Regions from separate parts of the Exiguobacterium sp. SH3S3 genome, predicted to be linked through region 2. Evidence: riboswitches for the same ligand, from Rfam matches in the RefSeq annotation. Region 2 holds a riboswitch; each other region holds the start of a gene.
What was found. A riboswitch is a leader RNA that binds a small molecule or an ion and turns the genes downstream of it on or off. The one in region 2 is predicted to bind S-adenosylmethionine.
Positions count from the first base shown of each region.

Region 1: linked by a shared signal. The riboswitch ahead of EVJ28_RS08535 (2,3-diketo-5-methylthiopentyl-1-phosphate enolase) and the one ahead of EVJ28_RS02830 (methionine ABC transporter ATP-binding protein) in region 2 are both predicted to bind S-adenosylmethionine.
Region 3: linked by a shared signal. The riboswitch ahead of EVJ28_RS07885 (MetQ/NlpA family ABC transporter substrate-binding protein) and the one ahead of EVJ28_RS02830 (methionine ABC transporter ATP-binding protein) in region 2 are both predicted to bind S-adenosylmethionine.
Region 4: linked by a shared signal. The riboswitch ahead of EVJ28_RS03550 (Na+/H+ antiporter NhaC family protein) and the one ahead of EVJ28_RS02830 (methionine ABC transporter ATP-binding protein) in region 2 are both predicted to bind S-adenosylmethionine.

Region 1 is NZ_SJUU01000007.1:119,255-122,583, reverse strand. It holds gene EVJ28_RS08540 (2-hydroxy-3-keto-5-methylthiopentenyl-1-phosphate phosphatase) at 1-273, opposite strand, end outside; gene EVJ28_RS08535 (2,3-diketo-5-methylthiopentyl-1-phosphate enolase) at 270-1,424, opposite strand; SAM riboswitch class I at 1,496-1,598, opposite strand; SAM riboswitch class I at 1,804-1,906, shown strand; gene mtnK (S-methyl-5-thioribose kinase) at 1,988-3,142, shown strand; gene mtnA (S-methyl-5-thioribose-1-phosphate isomerase) at 3,139-3,329, shown strand, end outside.
Region 2 is NZ_SJUU01000002.1:216,697-220,025, forward strand. It holds gene EVJ28_RS02825 (methionine ABC transporter permease) at 1-288, opposite strand, end outside; gene EVJ28_RS02830 (methionine ABC transporter ATP-binding protein) at 278-1,306, opposite strand; SAM riboswitch class I at 1,385-1,490, opposite strand; gene EVJ28_RS02835 (thioredoxin family protein) at 1,943-2,200, opposite strand; gene EVJ28_RS02840 (PTS sugar transporter subunit IIC) at 2,390-3,329, shown strand, end outside.
Region 3 is NZ_SJUU01000006.1:176,827-180,155, reverse strand. It holds gene EVJ28_RS07895 (aminotransferase class I/II-fold pyridoxal phosphate-dependent enzyme) at 1-977, shown strand, start outside; gene EVJ28_RS07890 (iron-containing alcohol dehydrogenase) at 974-1,990, shown strand; SAM riboswitch class I at 2,032-2,135, shown strand; gene EVJ28_RS07885 (MetQ/NlpA family ABC transporter substrate-binding protein) at 2,213-3,034, shown strand; gene EVJ28_RS07880 (methionine ABC transporter ATP-binding protein) at 3,044-3,329, shown strand, end outside.
Region 4 is NZ_SJUU01000003.1:34,612-37,940, reverse strand. It holds gene EVJ28_RS03555 (TVP38/TMEM64 family protein) at 1-2, shown strand, start outside; gene EVJ28_RS03550 (Na+/H+ antiporter NhaC family protein) at 39-1,322, opposite strand; SAM riboswitch class I at 1,392-1,487, opposite strand; gene EVJ28_RS03545 (GGDEF domain-containing protein) at 1,586-3,265, opposite strand.

The sequences.
Region 1 (3,329 bases), on a different contig from region 2:
CTTCCAAACTTGTTGCCGGACTTCTGCCAAAAACGTCGAGAAACCTTGGCGCAAGGTGATGCGGTCCAGCAAGTAGTCACGGTACGCCGAAGCGTCAGCGCTCGGCAACAGCTGGAACATCTGTCCGACCCCGGAGCGGATCGAGATGTCTTGAGCGAGCACGTCGTCTTTGAGCGCGTGCCATTCGGGCGGTGCGAACGCCCGCATCAAAGCGATGATGTTGTCCTCGGCCGTGATCGTCCCGTCGAAGTCACACAAGATGTGAATCGTCATTGTTTTGACCACGCCTTTAGCGCGGCCTCGAGCTCGTTCGTCTGGCTCGCCACGCCCACTACTTGCTCAATCGCTTGTCGGAACGCCCGGGCCCCGGCAGCCGCGCCGTCTGGGTGACCGTGGATGCCGCCGCCGGCGTTGATGACGACGTCTGTGCCGAAATCACGGATGATGTCCGGGACGAGCCCCGGATGGATGCCGGCCGACGGGACCGGTAGAATCGGCTTCGCCCAGTGCGGCCGAGCACTGCTATCCCGAATCGCGAACGCCTCATCGGACGGTGTCGCGAGTGAACCGTATGGGGACGGGAACAGCGTCAAGTCGGCCCCCGCGAGGCGGAACAATTTCCCGAGCAAGAGCGAGTGGCTGATCGAGCCGGTCAAGGCGCCGGCGAACGCCGGATGCGCCAAAATCGGGACGTTAATTGTTGGATCGCTCGCGAGTTCGCGGAGTGTGTCGAGCCCGTATGTATAGACGTTGAACAACAGTGCCGTCGCGCCCGCCTCGATCAAGCGGAGCGCTTGGTCACGTAGCCCGAACACCGGACCGCTGAGCGTGATGGCATAGAGCGAACGTTTCCCGGTCGTTTCGAACTGTTCTTGGATGACGGCCGCCCCGATTTTAGCTCGTTCAAGCGACGGAGTGAGCGGATTATCGTATAGGATTTCATCATCTTTGACGATGTCGATGCCGCCGGCGAGCTGGTCTCGAAGTTGCTGTTCTAAGAAGCGTAAATCACGGCCGATGATCCCTTTAAAGATGCTCATGACGAGCGGGCGATCATGGACGTCGAGCAACTCACGAACGCCTTGAACACCGAACTTTGCTCCGGGGAATTCAGACGCAAGCGTTTCGGGTAACGTCAAGTCGATCAAGCGTACCGAGTCATCGAGCGATAATTTCCCGAACGTCGTCGTCAAGATGGATGAGAAGTCGGGCGTGACGTTATGGAGCGGATAACGGATTGTGAAGCGACTCGTCGTTTCCGTGTGCGTCGTTGAGACGACCTCACCCCGATACGCCTTTAATTGTTCTTGCTCTAGGTGGGGCAGTTCCGTCCATGTGCCGACGGTCAGTTCAAGGGCGATTTTCTCGGCGACAGTCGCGACGCGGTTCGTCCGGCTGATTTCATATGTGGCAGTAATACTCATGTTCGTTCCTCCTTCCGGTCAAACAAAAAATGACCCCATGCCGAGGCAAGAGGTCATCATAAAAAAATGAACTCTTATCTCTCAGCTTACGCTGCAAGAATTAGCACCGTGCCCAATCGGGTCGGTTGCTGCGACATCATCGGGCTTGTCCCCTCCGTCTGCTCTTGATAAGAATGTATTTTGAAGTTGTGAAATTTAATTGAATTTTGTCACACAATATCCGGTTCGTCAATTCCTTTTTTTGAGAAAAAATAGTTGAATTCATTGTTTCTATATATGCCCGGGAAAAGACAACACCGGGTCCGAAAATTGACGTTGACAACTTGGTGCTCGAGTAAGTAACATTCATCACAACAAGTTCACACAATCGAATATGACACTCTTATCGCGAGTTGGCAGAGGGAATTGGCCCGATGACGCCGCAGCAACCGACCAGTAGGCACGGTGCTACATCCACCAGACATACGTCTGACAGATGAGAGGAACAACCGTTACGGCTGTGCCTCTTTCTCGCGGAGAAAGGGGCTTTTTTTGTGGGGAATATACCGAAAGGGGAAACAGACATGGCTTATCAACCATTTACAGAACAGACAGTCGTCGAGCACGTCAGAACGTTAGGGTTACTCGAAGATGGGGGCATCGCGCATTGCGAGGAGATCGGGGACGGCAACTTGAACCTCGTCTTCCGCATCCGTCAAGGCGAAACGAGCCTCATCGTCAAGCAGGCGCTACCGTATGCGAAAGTCGTCGGAGAGAGTTGGCCGCTCACACTTGAACGGGCGTGGATCGAGCAGCTCGCGTTGCGCGAATTCGCTAGCGTCGTCCCGCGTTTCGTCCCGGTCGTTCTCGGCAGTGACCGGACGCTCGCCTACACGATTTTAGAGGACTTGTCCGACTTTGATATCGTCCGGACGGGCTATTTGGAAGGGAAAACGTATCCTGAACTCGCCCGTCACATCGGTGAGTTTTTAGGACAGACGTTGTTTGAGACGTCAGACTATACGGCCGGCCCGATTGAGAAGAAGCGGAAAGAACGGGATTACTACAACCCGGAACTGTGCGACATCACTGAAAAACTGATCTTCACCGATCCGTACAAAGATGCCGAATCGAACAACATCGAAACCGCGCTCCGTCAGGACGTCGAAGCGCTTTGGCGTGACCAGAAATTGAAAGTGGAGGTCACGAAACTGAAAGTCGGTTTCGTCACGAAACACGACGCGCTCTTGCACGGAGACTTACATACAGGCAGTATCTTCGCGACGCAACAAGAGACGAAAGTCATCGATCCGGAGTTCGCTTTTTACGGACCGTTCGGCTTTGACATCGGGCAAATCGTCGCCCATTTGACGCTATCGACGTTCCATGACCCACTCAAACGGTTCGAACGGTTCACGGACGTATTGACGGTATGGGAGACGTTTGAGAAGACGTTCCGGACGAAGTTTGAGACGGCGGTCGAACCGTTCAACACGGACGGATTCGTCGATGAGCTACTTCAAACCATCTTTAGCGACACGATCGGCTATGCCGGATGCGAACTGATTCGCCGCGCCATCGGTCTCGCCGGAGTCGCTGACCTCGAGACGTTACCGGAAACGGTCCGGCTCGAGCGGAAACGGGAAGCGCTCACGCTCGGCACGACGCTCATTAAACAGCGCCACGATGTCCGGACAATCGATGAATTAGTGACGCTGTTAGCGGGGGTACGCGTATGACAGTCCAAAACATTCGCTTCGACCCGAACCGGGACGAGCTCGTCATTTTAGACCAAACGTTACTGCCCCATGAAGAGCGGTACGTGACGATCGCGACGCTCGAACAGGCGGAGCACGCCATCGAGACGTTACAAGTCCGAGGCGCGCCGGCCATCGCCTATTTCGGCGCATTCGTGCTCGCGAAAGA
Region 2 (3,329 bases):
CGCCGGGAGCGCCGCCGTCGAGCCGAGCATCGTCCCGACGATGAGGAGTGTGAACGGGATGAGCAAGATGATCAAAATGATGAACGGGATCGAGCGGAACACGTTGACGACCGCGCTGATGATCGTGTAAATCGGACGATTCTTCGTCATGAGCGGTTCGTTCGTGACATATAAGAGCATGCCGAGGGCGAGACCGATGACGAATGTCGCGGCTCCCGCGACGAGCGTCATATAGAGCGTCTCCCACGTCTGTTCGAACATGACTTGCCAATCTACATTAGGAAACATCGTTTTCCACCTCCACTTCCACTGCCTGCGACCGGATTGAGGCGATCGCCCGCTCGACTTCAGCCGGCTCTCCGATCAATTGGATGAATAGCGTCCCGAGCGCACCGACTTGCGACTGCGTCACGTTACCGCCGATGATGTTGAAGCCGATGTCGTGCTGTTTCAACACTTCCGATAAAATCGGCTGTTCGGCCGTCTCGTTCAAGAATTTGAGCTTGACGATTTGGCCGCTCGGATAACGTGCTTTCAAATGCTCGAACGTGAGCGACATGTCGTCGACGGCACCGATCTGTTTGACGAACTCTTTCGTGATCGGCTGTTCCGGATGTTGGAACACGTCCGCGACTTGGCCGGTCTCGACGACCTTCCCTGCCTCCATGACGGCGACGCGATGACAGATTTTTTGGATGACGTGCATCTCATGGGTGATGAGGACGATCGTCAGTCCGAGTTTCTTATTGATGCTGACGAGCAGTTCGAGGATCGAATCGGTCGTCTTCGGGTCGAGTGCGCTCGTCGCTTCATCGCAGAGGAGCACATCTGGATTTGTAGCGAGCGCGCGGGCAATCCCGACTCGCTGTTTTTGACCGCCCGATAGTTGCGACGGATAGCTGTCTTCACGTCCGGCGAGACCGACGAGATCGACGAGCTCTTGGACGCGGCGTTTGCGTTCACTGGCCGGTACCCCGATCAGTTCGAGCGGGAAGCTGATGTTCTCAGCGACCGTGCGCGACCATAACAAGTTGAAGTGTTGGAACACCATCGAGACGTTTTTGCGCACCCCGCGCAGTTCTTTCGGAGTGAGCTTCGTCAGCTCGCTCCCGGCGACGACGATTTCACCGCTTGACGGTGCCTCGAGCCGGTTGAGCAGACGAATGAGCGTCGACTTCCCCGCCCCTGAATATCCGATTATTCCAAAAATTTCGCCGCTCTCGATTGTGAGCGACACATCATCGACCGCCTGGACCCGACCGTTCTTCGTGTCGAACCATTTGGCCACGTTACGTAATTGAATCAATACCTTTCCCTCCTGACAACAAAAAAAGTACACACGTTTGAGCAAACGTGCGTACTTTATCGGTACGGACAACGATTGCTCTCATCTTCCAAGGTTCTCACCTTGCTGGAATTAGCACCATTTCGGATTGCTCCGCGGTTGCTGGGCGTCATAGGGCCAGTCCCTCAGCCTCTCTTGATAAGAGTGTTGTTTATTCGATTAGCTTTATAATAGCGACACATTATTTTCATGTCAAACTATTTTGTGCGAAAAATCAAAAAAAGGTGCCATCCGAGGATGACACAGAACGTAGCACCTTGAGTCACGGAAGGACAACCCATAGATGAAACTCTTTTGCCCGATCAGAGTGTTCATCCTTATATGGGGGATTCAAGCCATCCATCACTCGGCCTTAGAACGTACCGTGCGGTTACGCGGTCGGTGTCCCTGCGCTTGATTTTTTTGGGGGACAATCTAAGGGAAGGTCCACCTAAAAGTCGCGTAAAGTGATGCACCGGCTGTTCTAAAACGTCTTGATGGCTGGAAAATCTCGTCCTATATTGTGTTCAAGTAAGATGTTGTAATGAATATACCATTCGTGAACTTTCTGTGTCAACTGATTATTTAAAATTTTCTGATTATTCTAATCATCCTATCTCATTTAACGAAAGATAGGACGTGCTGCACGTTTTGAAACGCATATAATCGGTCTTCGACTTGGCCGTCTTTAAGCTTTAACAGCGCCGGTACGCTCATCACTTGATACGCTTCTAACTCTTGCGGGATAAAGTTGGCGTCCTGCTTGTCGATCGCGAGTGTCGGGTCGACCGCTTCGACGACCGCGAGCATCCGCTCGGCCACAGCGCATGTTCCACACATCGGGGCGTATATATATAACAATCCGTCTGAAATCATTTTCTCTCACCTCTTCTATAAGTATATGAATGTGAGTCGATCTGTTCAAAAGTTGTGCTCAACTGGAAAAATCTGAATAGTTCAACATTTCTTGTTGACGCTCGCCCAAAAGAGGCATAGTATGGTCATTAACTTTATCGCTTTCGTACATAACAGCAAACACGTAGAAAAGGACAGGTGAATCCACCCATGACGGAACAAACGAAACTGACAGGCAAACAATTTTTGATGAACGTATTGAACGGACTCAGCCTCGCCATTTTAATCGCCCTCATCCCGAGCGCGCTCCTCGGCGAGCTCACGAAAGCAATCCTTCCTTATTTTCCGTCGCTACAGTTCATCTTAGATGCGACGACGATCGCGATGCGCCTCTTACCCGTCATCATCGGTGTAGCCGTCGCCATGCAGTTCGGACGTTCTGCGCTCGAGGCCGGCACGATCGGCATTGCGACCCAGGTCGGGAGCGGCGCCATCCGCATCGAGGAAGGTGCGTTCCTCATGGCCGGAATCGGTGACGTCATCACGGCCGGCGTGACGGCCGCACTTGCGACATATATGGTCATGCAGTTGTCACCACGATTAAAGACGTACACCGTGCTCGTCTTACCGATGACGGTCATCGTCATCGCCGGCGGGATCGGCATGTTCTTACTCACGTACATCTCCCAGATCACGACGTACATCGGCACCATCATCATGACGATGACTGAACTCCAGCCGATTATGATGGGCATGTTGATCGCGATGGCGTTCTCGCTCATCATCGTCTCTCCGATCTCGACGGTCGGGATCGCGACGGCGATCAGCCTGTCCGGTGTTGCCGCTGGTGCCGCCAACCTCGGTGTCGTCGCGGCCGGCTTCGGTCTCGCCATCGCCGGGTGGCAGATGAATGCCACCGGGACATCGATCGCCCACTTTCTCGGCTCACCAAAAATTCAAATGGCGAACTTCGTCCGTCGTCCGATCATGATGCTGCCTGTGCTCGCGAACGCGGCCATTCTCGGGGCGCTAGCCGGTATCCTTCGTATCGAAGGGACACCGATCAGTGCCGGCTTCGGCGTCTCCGGGCTCATCGGACCAGTCAACGCCCTGCACTTGATGCCAGGCGGCTTCGCCCTATGGAACGTCA
Region 3 (3,329 bases), on a different contig from region 2:
GCCCGTTCCGGGGACAGACGCGCCTGAAGCAAGCGGTCGCGACGTTCTACCAGACCGAATACGGCGTCGCGCTCGATGCCGAGACCGAAGTGGCCATCTTGATCGGCAGCAAGTCGGGACTCATCACGCTCCCGCAATGTGTGCTCGAGCCAGGTGACGGCATGTTGCTCCCGAACCCGGGCTACCCGGACTACATCTCGGGGGCGCGTCTCGCCGGTGCGGTCGTCCACGACCTCGTCCTCCGGGAAGAGAACGGTTATCTTCCTGATTATGAGACGCTCGATCCGCAGGGAGCGCGACTCATGTATTTGAACTACCCGAGCAATCCGACCGGTGCCGTCGCGTCGCCCGCGTTCTTTGACGACACGGTCCGGTTCGCGAATGCGCATGACCTCATGGTCGTCCACGACTTCGCCTACGGCAGCATCGGTTTCGACGGTCACGTCCCGCCGAGCTTCCTGCAGACGCCGGGAGCGAAAGACATCGGCATCGAGGTGTATACGATGTCGAAGGCGTTCAACATGTCCGGCTGGCGGGTCGCTTTCGCCGTCGGCAACCGCGACATCATCGAGGCGATCAACACGTATCAGGACCACGTCCATGTGAGCGTGTTCTCGGCCATCCAAGAGGCGGCCATCGCCGCGCTCGAGTCACCGCGTTCGCTCCGGGACGACTTGTCACGGTTGTATGAGGCCCGCCGCGACCGGCTCGTCGACGGGTTACGTCAGGCCGGATGGGACATCACGGCCCCGAGCGGCTCGTTCTTCGTCTGGGCGAAAGTGCCGGACGGGGACGCCAAATCGTTCTCGCATAAGCTGCTCCACGAGGCAGGGGTCGCCGTGACGCCGGGCTATTTCTTCGGCTCAGAAGGCGAGCGGTACGTCCGGTTCGGACTCGTCTCCGCCGAGCCGAAGATCGACGAGGCCGTCGAGCGGATCGAGAAACTGTTCGCGACGTATGAAGAGGTCCGGGCATGATCCGCCAAGCCGTGCTCGAGTACGACCATGCGGATGACGCGCTCGAGCGGCTCGATGAATTGATCGCTGGCCGTCGTGCTCACGTGCTGCGCGGCCAGAACGGTTTTGACGTCGTCAAGCGCGTCCTGCCAGCGATCACTGCCTATCCGACATCGCTGTTCCGTGGCGAATGCACGGACGCGGAGGTCGAACGGCTCCGTTTGAAGGATGTGGATGTCCTCCTTGCCGTCGGTGGGGGCAAGCTCGTCGATACGGCGAAACTCGTCGCTTACCGGCAAGGTGTCCCGCTGATCGTCATCCCGACGCTCGCCTCGAACTGTGCCGCCTTCACACCGCTCAGCGTCATCTATGACGAGCAGGGCGCCTATGACCGCTACGACGTGTTCCGCGTCGTCATCGAGCGGGTCATCGTCGACGCGAGGGTCGTGACGGACTCGCCGTACGACTACTTCCGAGCCGGCGTCATCGACACGGTCGCCAAGTTTTACGAGGCCCGCTATTTGAGCGGCGACAGTTCGGCTGATGCCGGCGTCAATACCGGTCTCGCCTTGGCCGAGCAATGCGGCCGGCTCGTCGAACTCGACTTGAGTGAGTCCAGTTTCACCGCGTATGGGCCAGAGACCCGGTTCGCGGTCGATCACATCCTTGCCGTCGGCGGTGCCGTCGGTGGTTTCGGGGACGCCGGGACACGCGTCGCCGTCGCCCACGCCGTCCACAACGCGCTCAGCCGCTTCGAGTCGACCCATCCGTTCTTACATGGCGACAAGGTCGGCTTCGGCCTCCTTGTCCAAGAACGGTTGCGTGGCTCGTCTGACGCCCCGTATTTAGAGGCGTGGCTCGCCAGGATCGGCGCGCCGACGTCACTTGAGACGCTCGGACTCGTTCCGGCCGACATCCCGCAACTGGTCGACGCGGTCCGGGCCGAGACTGAATTGCAACGCTCACCCGTCCCGCTCGATATTGACTATTTGAAAATAATTTTTGAAAATTCAGTATTTTCTGTTTACAAATAAAAGGATTAAAAGTAAGATGATAACAATTAAATAAGACCGATAGCTTATCAAGAGTGGTGGAGGGACTGGCCCTATGAAACCCGGCAACCAGATCGTAACGATCATGGTGCTAATTCCAACAGACGAAACGTCTGGGAGATGAGCGTGTCCGACTGTCTTTGACTTGTCGTGCCCGCCACTCTTTATGAGTAGCGGGCTTTTATTTTGGAGGAGGAATCATTCATGAACATCAAACAGAAAACAGTACTCGCAGGAACATCTCTACTCGCGGCCATCGCCTTGTCGGCGTGCGGCCAATCGGACGCGAGCGAAGCGCTCAGCACAGAATCCCTCACGATCGGCGTGACAGGCGGACCGCACCAGCAGATCGCCGAGAAAGTAAAAGAACTCGCAGCCGAGGATGGCCTCGAGCTCGACATCAAAGTGTTCAACGACTACAACACGCCGAACACGGCGCTCGACGAAGGCAGCCTTGACGTGAACAGTTACCAGACGCTGTCGTTCCTCGAGCTGCAGAAGTCGGACAAAGGCTATAAGATCGACGACGTGTTCAAGACGGTCGCTTTCCCGATGGGGCTCTATTCGGATAAGCTGACGGACATCAAGGAGTTGAAGGAAGGCGATAAAGTCGCCGTCCCGAACGACCCGGCGAACGAACTTCGGGCGCTGCGCCTGTATGAGACGGCCGGACTCATCACCTTGAAAGAAGGATTGACGGACAAGGCGACGAAACGTGACATCGCCGAGAACCCGCTCAACCTCGAATTCATCGAGCTCGAGGCGTCACAGCTCCCGACCCAGCTCCCGGAAGTCGCGCTCGCGGCCATCAACACGAACTTCGCGATGGGTGCCGGCCTATCGATCAATGAGGACGCCTTGTTCCATGAAGACACGGTCGACAACCCGTACCCGAACTACGTCGTCGTCCGTACCGACAACAAGGACGATGAAGTCGTCGAGACACTCAAATCTTACTACCACTCGGACGAGGTCCGGACGTTCATCGAAGAGACGTTCAACGGCTCGATCGTCCCAGCGTTTTAAGGAGGCACTATGATCGCACTCAAACAGATCTCAAAAACATTCACGGTAAACAAAGGGACCGTCACTGCGCTCGACGACGTCTCGCTGACGATTGAAAAGGGCGAGATCTTCGGCATCATCGGTCGGAGCGGCGCCGGCAAGAGCACGCTCATCCGCATGATCAATCTGCTCGAACGGCCGACGTCAGGTCAAGTCGAGATCGAAGGGCAAGACATCACGACGCTCGACAAAAAAGGGTTATCGAAGCTCCGTCACCGCATCGGGATGATCTTCCAGCACTATAACCTGTTGAAGA
Region 4 (3,329 bases), on a different contig from region 2:
AAAAATCCTCGAAGGCGGCCGCCTTCGAGGATTTTTGCTTAGTTGGTTTTTTTGAAACGTGGGAAGTTGAAGACGATCGCCAAGCCTCCGCAAATGAACAGGAGGAACGGATAGAACATATACGGGACGAGGGCGGGGGACGCCGTGTTCGTCAACTCGGCGGCGATGAGGAGCTGCGCCCCGTAAGGCAGAAGTCCTTGTACCCCGCACGAGAAGATGTCGAGTACGCTCGCTGACTTTTTCCGTTCGATGTCATACGTATCGGCGATATTCGCGGCAAGCGGGCCTGCTACGAGAATCGAGATCGTATTGTTCGCCGTCGCGACGTTCGTCGCACTGACGAGCCCGGCGATGCTCCATTCCGCACCAGCCCGGCGCTGAATCCGTGACGTGAGTGCATCTCGTAAATAGGTGAGTCCACCGTTATGCGAGATGAGCCCGACGAGTCCGCCCATGAATAACGTCAAGAGCGAGATCTCGGCCATGCCCATCATACCGTCGGCCATCGCCGTAACGTAAGACGTGACGGCCAAGCTTCCGTCAATCAGTCCGATGATGCCAGCGAGCGCGATGCCGCCGAGCAAAACGAGGATGACGTTCAGTCCGGTCAAGGCGAGGACGATGACGGCGAGATACGGAATCAATTTGTACCATTCGAACGCGGCCACTTCAATCGTCGATTCTCCACTTGAGAGAACGGCTAACAGGACGGTCGTGATGATTGCGGCCGGGAGCACGATCCAAAAGTTGGTCCGGAACTTGTCACGCATGTTCGTCCGCTGTGTCCGGACGGCGGCGATTGTCGTATCTGAGATGAATGACAAGTTGTCTCCGAACATGGCCCCGCCGACAACGGCCGCGGCCGCGATCGCGATATTGACCCCGCTCTCTTGATGGATGCCGAGCGCGATTGGGGCGAGCGCGGCAATCGTACCGGTCGATGTGCCCATCGCCATCGAGATGAAGGCAGCGATGACGAACAATCCGCTCAGTAAGAGTGACGGCGGCAGGAACGTCAACGCCGCATTGACCGTCGCGTCAATCGCACCGATTGCACCGGCGACGTTCGAGAACGCGCCAGCGAGCAGGAAGATGAATATCATGATCAAGATACCTGGATTACCGGCGCCTTGGGCGATACGTTCGACGGTCTGTGTGACGCTTCCTTTCGTCATCATCGCGGCGACAATTAAAGCGATCAACGCCGCGATCAGCACCGGGAACTTGTAAAAGTCACCATAATAAATACCTGCCCCGATAAAGAAGACGAGGAAGACGAGCAAGGGCAAGAGCGCCCATTTGTTAGCTGTTGGTTGTTCCAATCGATTCACCTCATTTCATAGAATAGAAAAAGAGAGCCTTCCGAAAAAGGCTCTCTGTAAGAGACACCCTTTTCATCTTTCGAGCAGAACGCTCGCTGGATTTGGCACGGGTTACCCGCTGCCGAGACATCTAAGGGCCAGTCCCTCCGTCTCTCTTGATAAAAAGTCGTCATGATGTAGTTGTTAGACACGTTTTCTAACGTACCTGTTTCAAGTCGGGTTGTCAACAGAAATCCCCCTGCGCCAATGGACGCGGGGGGAAGTCATGTCGTCAAAAAATTATAATGGGCGACGCGGTTACGACCGGCGTACTTGCCGCCGACGTAAAGGGCCCGGTCAGCGTTACGAATCGTATCATCAAGCCGTTTGTCGCCGAACGCTTGAATCGTATCGACGCCGATCGAGGCGGTCACGGGAATATCGACCCCATCGACACGGAACGGCTTATCTTCAATCTTCTGTCGAATCCGTTCGGCGATATCGACGGCTTGGTCGACGTCGCAATGATTGAGCAGCAAGATGAACTCCTCGCCCCCGTAACGGGCCGCAAAGTCATCGGTCCGGAGCACTTGCCGGATTCGCCGTCCGAACTCTTGGAGCACGCTGTCTCCGACTTGGTGACCGTGCGTGTCATTGATTTTTTTAAAGAAGTCGATGTCGAGCATCGCGACTGAGATCGGGTACATCGAGCCGTCCGAGATTTGTTGAATCCCATACTCGTAGAACGCGCGCGCGTTGGCGAGCAGCGTCAAGCTATCGGTGCGGCTTTCCGTGTATAGGCGGTCGCGTTCGTGGCAACGGCTGATTGTTCGGTTGAACGACTTCAACAGTTTCATCATCTCGTTTTGAATGATGGGCGGATAGCCATAGACGTGTTCACCGATCATGACGATGCGTGTGCGGATCCCGTCAATCTCTTCTGACTGGACCGAGATGAAGCTGTGGTAATCGTCATGAAACGCTTCTGACAACGCTGCGTCCCATTCGAAGCGCATCTCATAATCGACAGACTTGGCGTGTGGATGGCGCGCTTCAATCAAGTCGAAGACGATCGGACGGTCGATCGGCTGTCGCGTCAACAAATCGAAATAGAGCGTTCGGTCGAACAGGACGAACTCGACAAACCCTTTATCATATTGGTTGAGGCGCTCACATTGACTCAAGAACACTTCAATCGCCTGGGCCTCGCTTTGAGACAGGGAGACGGCCTCTTTCGCTTCATCGTACTGTTCGATCAATGACTTGAACGCGTCTTGGCGCCCTTTTTGGATCATCAACCGCTTAATAAAGAACGTGAGGGCGGCCGCGATGCTACTGACGACGAGCAAGTTCGTCTCACGGAAGAACGACGCGGCAAGGATGAAGACGAAACTGACGATGTACGTGTAAAAAGCGATATTCAGAAAATCACGGACTGGGATATCGACGCGGAACCACCAGCCGACTTGATACTTTTGAACGACCGTGTTCAAAATGATGGCGCTGATCAGACCGATGAGCGGGACGAACGAATCCTGCGAATAGAAGCCAAGACCGGTCTCACCGCCGAGTGCCAAGTAAACACTTGCCGGGATGGCGATTTCTAAAAATGACGTGATCGCGTTCCAAGGATAAGTGAACCGGAAGCGGCGGAGCGCGACGCGCGGTTTTAAGTTGGCGAACTGAAAGACGAGGAGTCCGATTTGGTTGACGAGGAGCGCCGTCTCAAAATCAAAGAATAAAAAGATGATGAGGACGATGCTTTCTGAAAACGTGAAATAGACGCCTTTCCGTTCAATCGAGTCCATTTGGAAAATGATGACGAGCAGCGCGATCAAGATGAACGGAAGCGGCTCGATCGCCGGAACATCAAGGACACCGGTTGTAAACAAGGTGATGGTCAGTAAAACGATCAAACTCCAAATGCTCCAACCGAGGACGGACATTTTGCGAAAATGATTCATAGTTCCCTCCTGTGTGGGAAAAGTCTTCTCATATGTATGGTAGGAGATTCGGCACGGTTGCGCC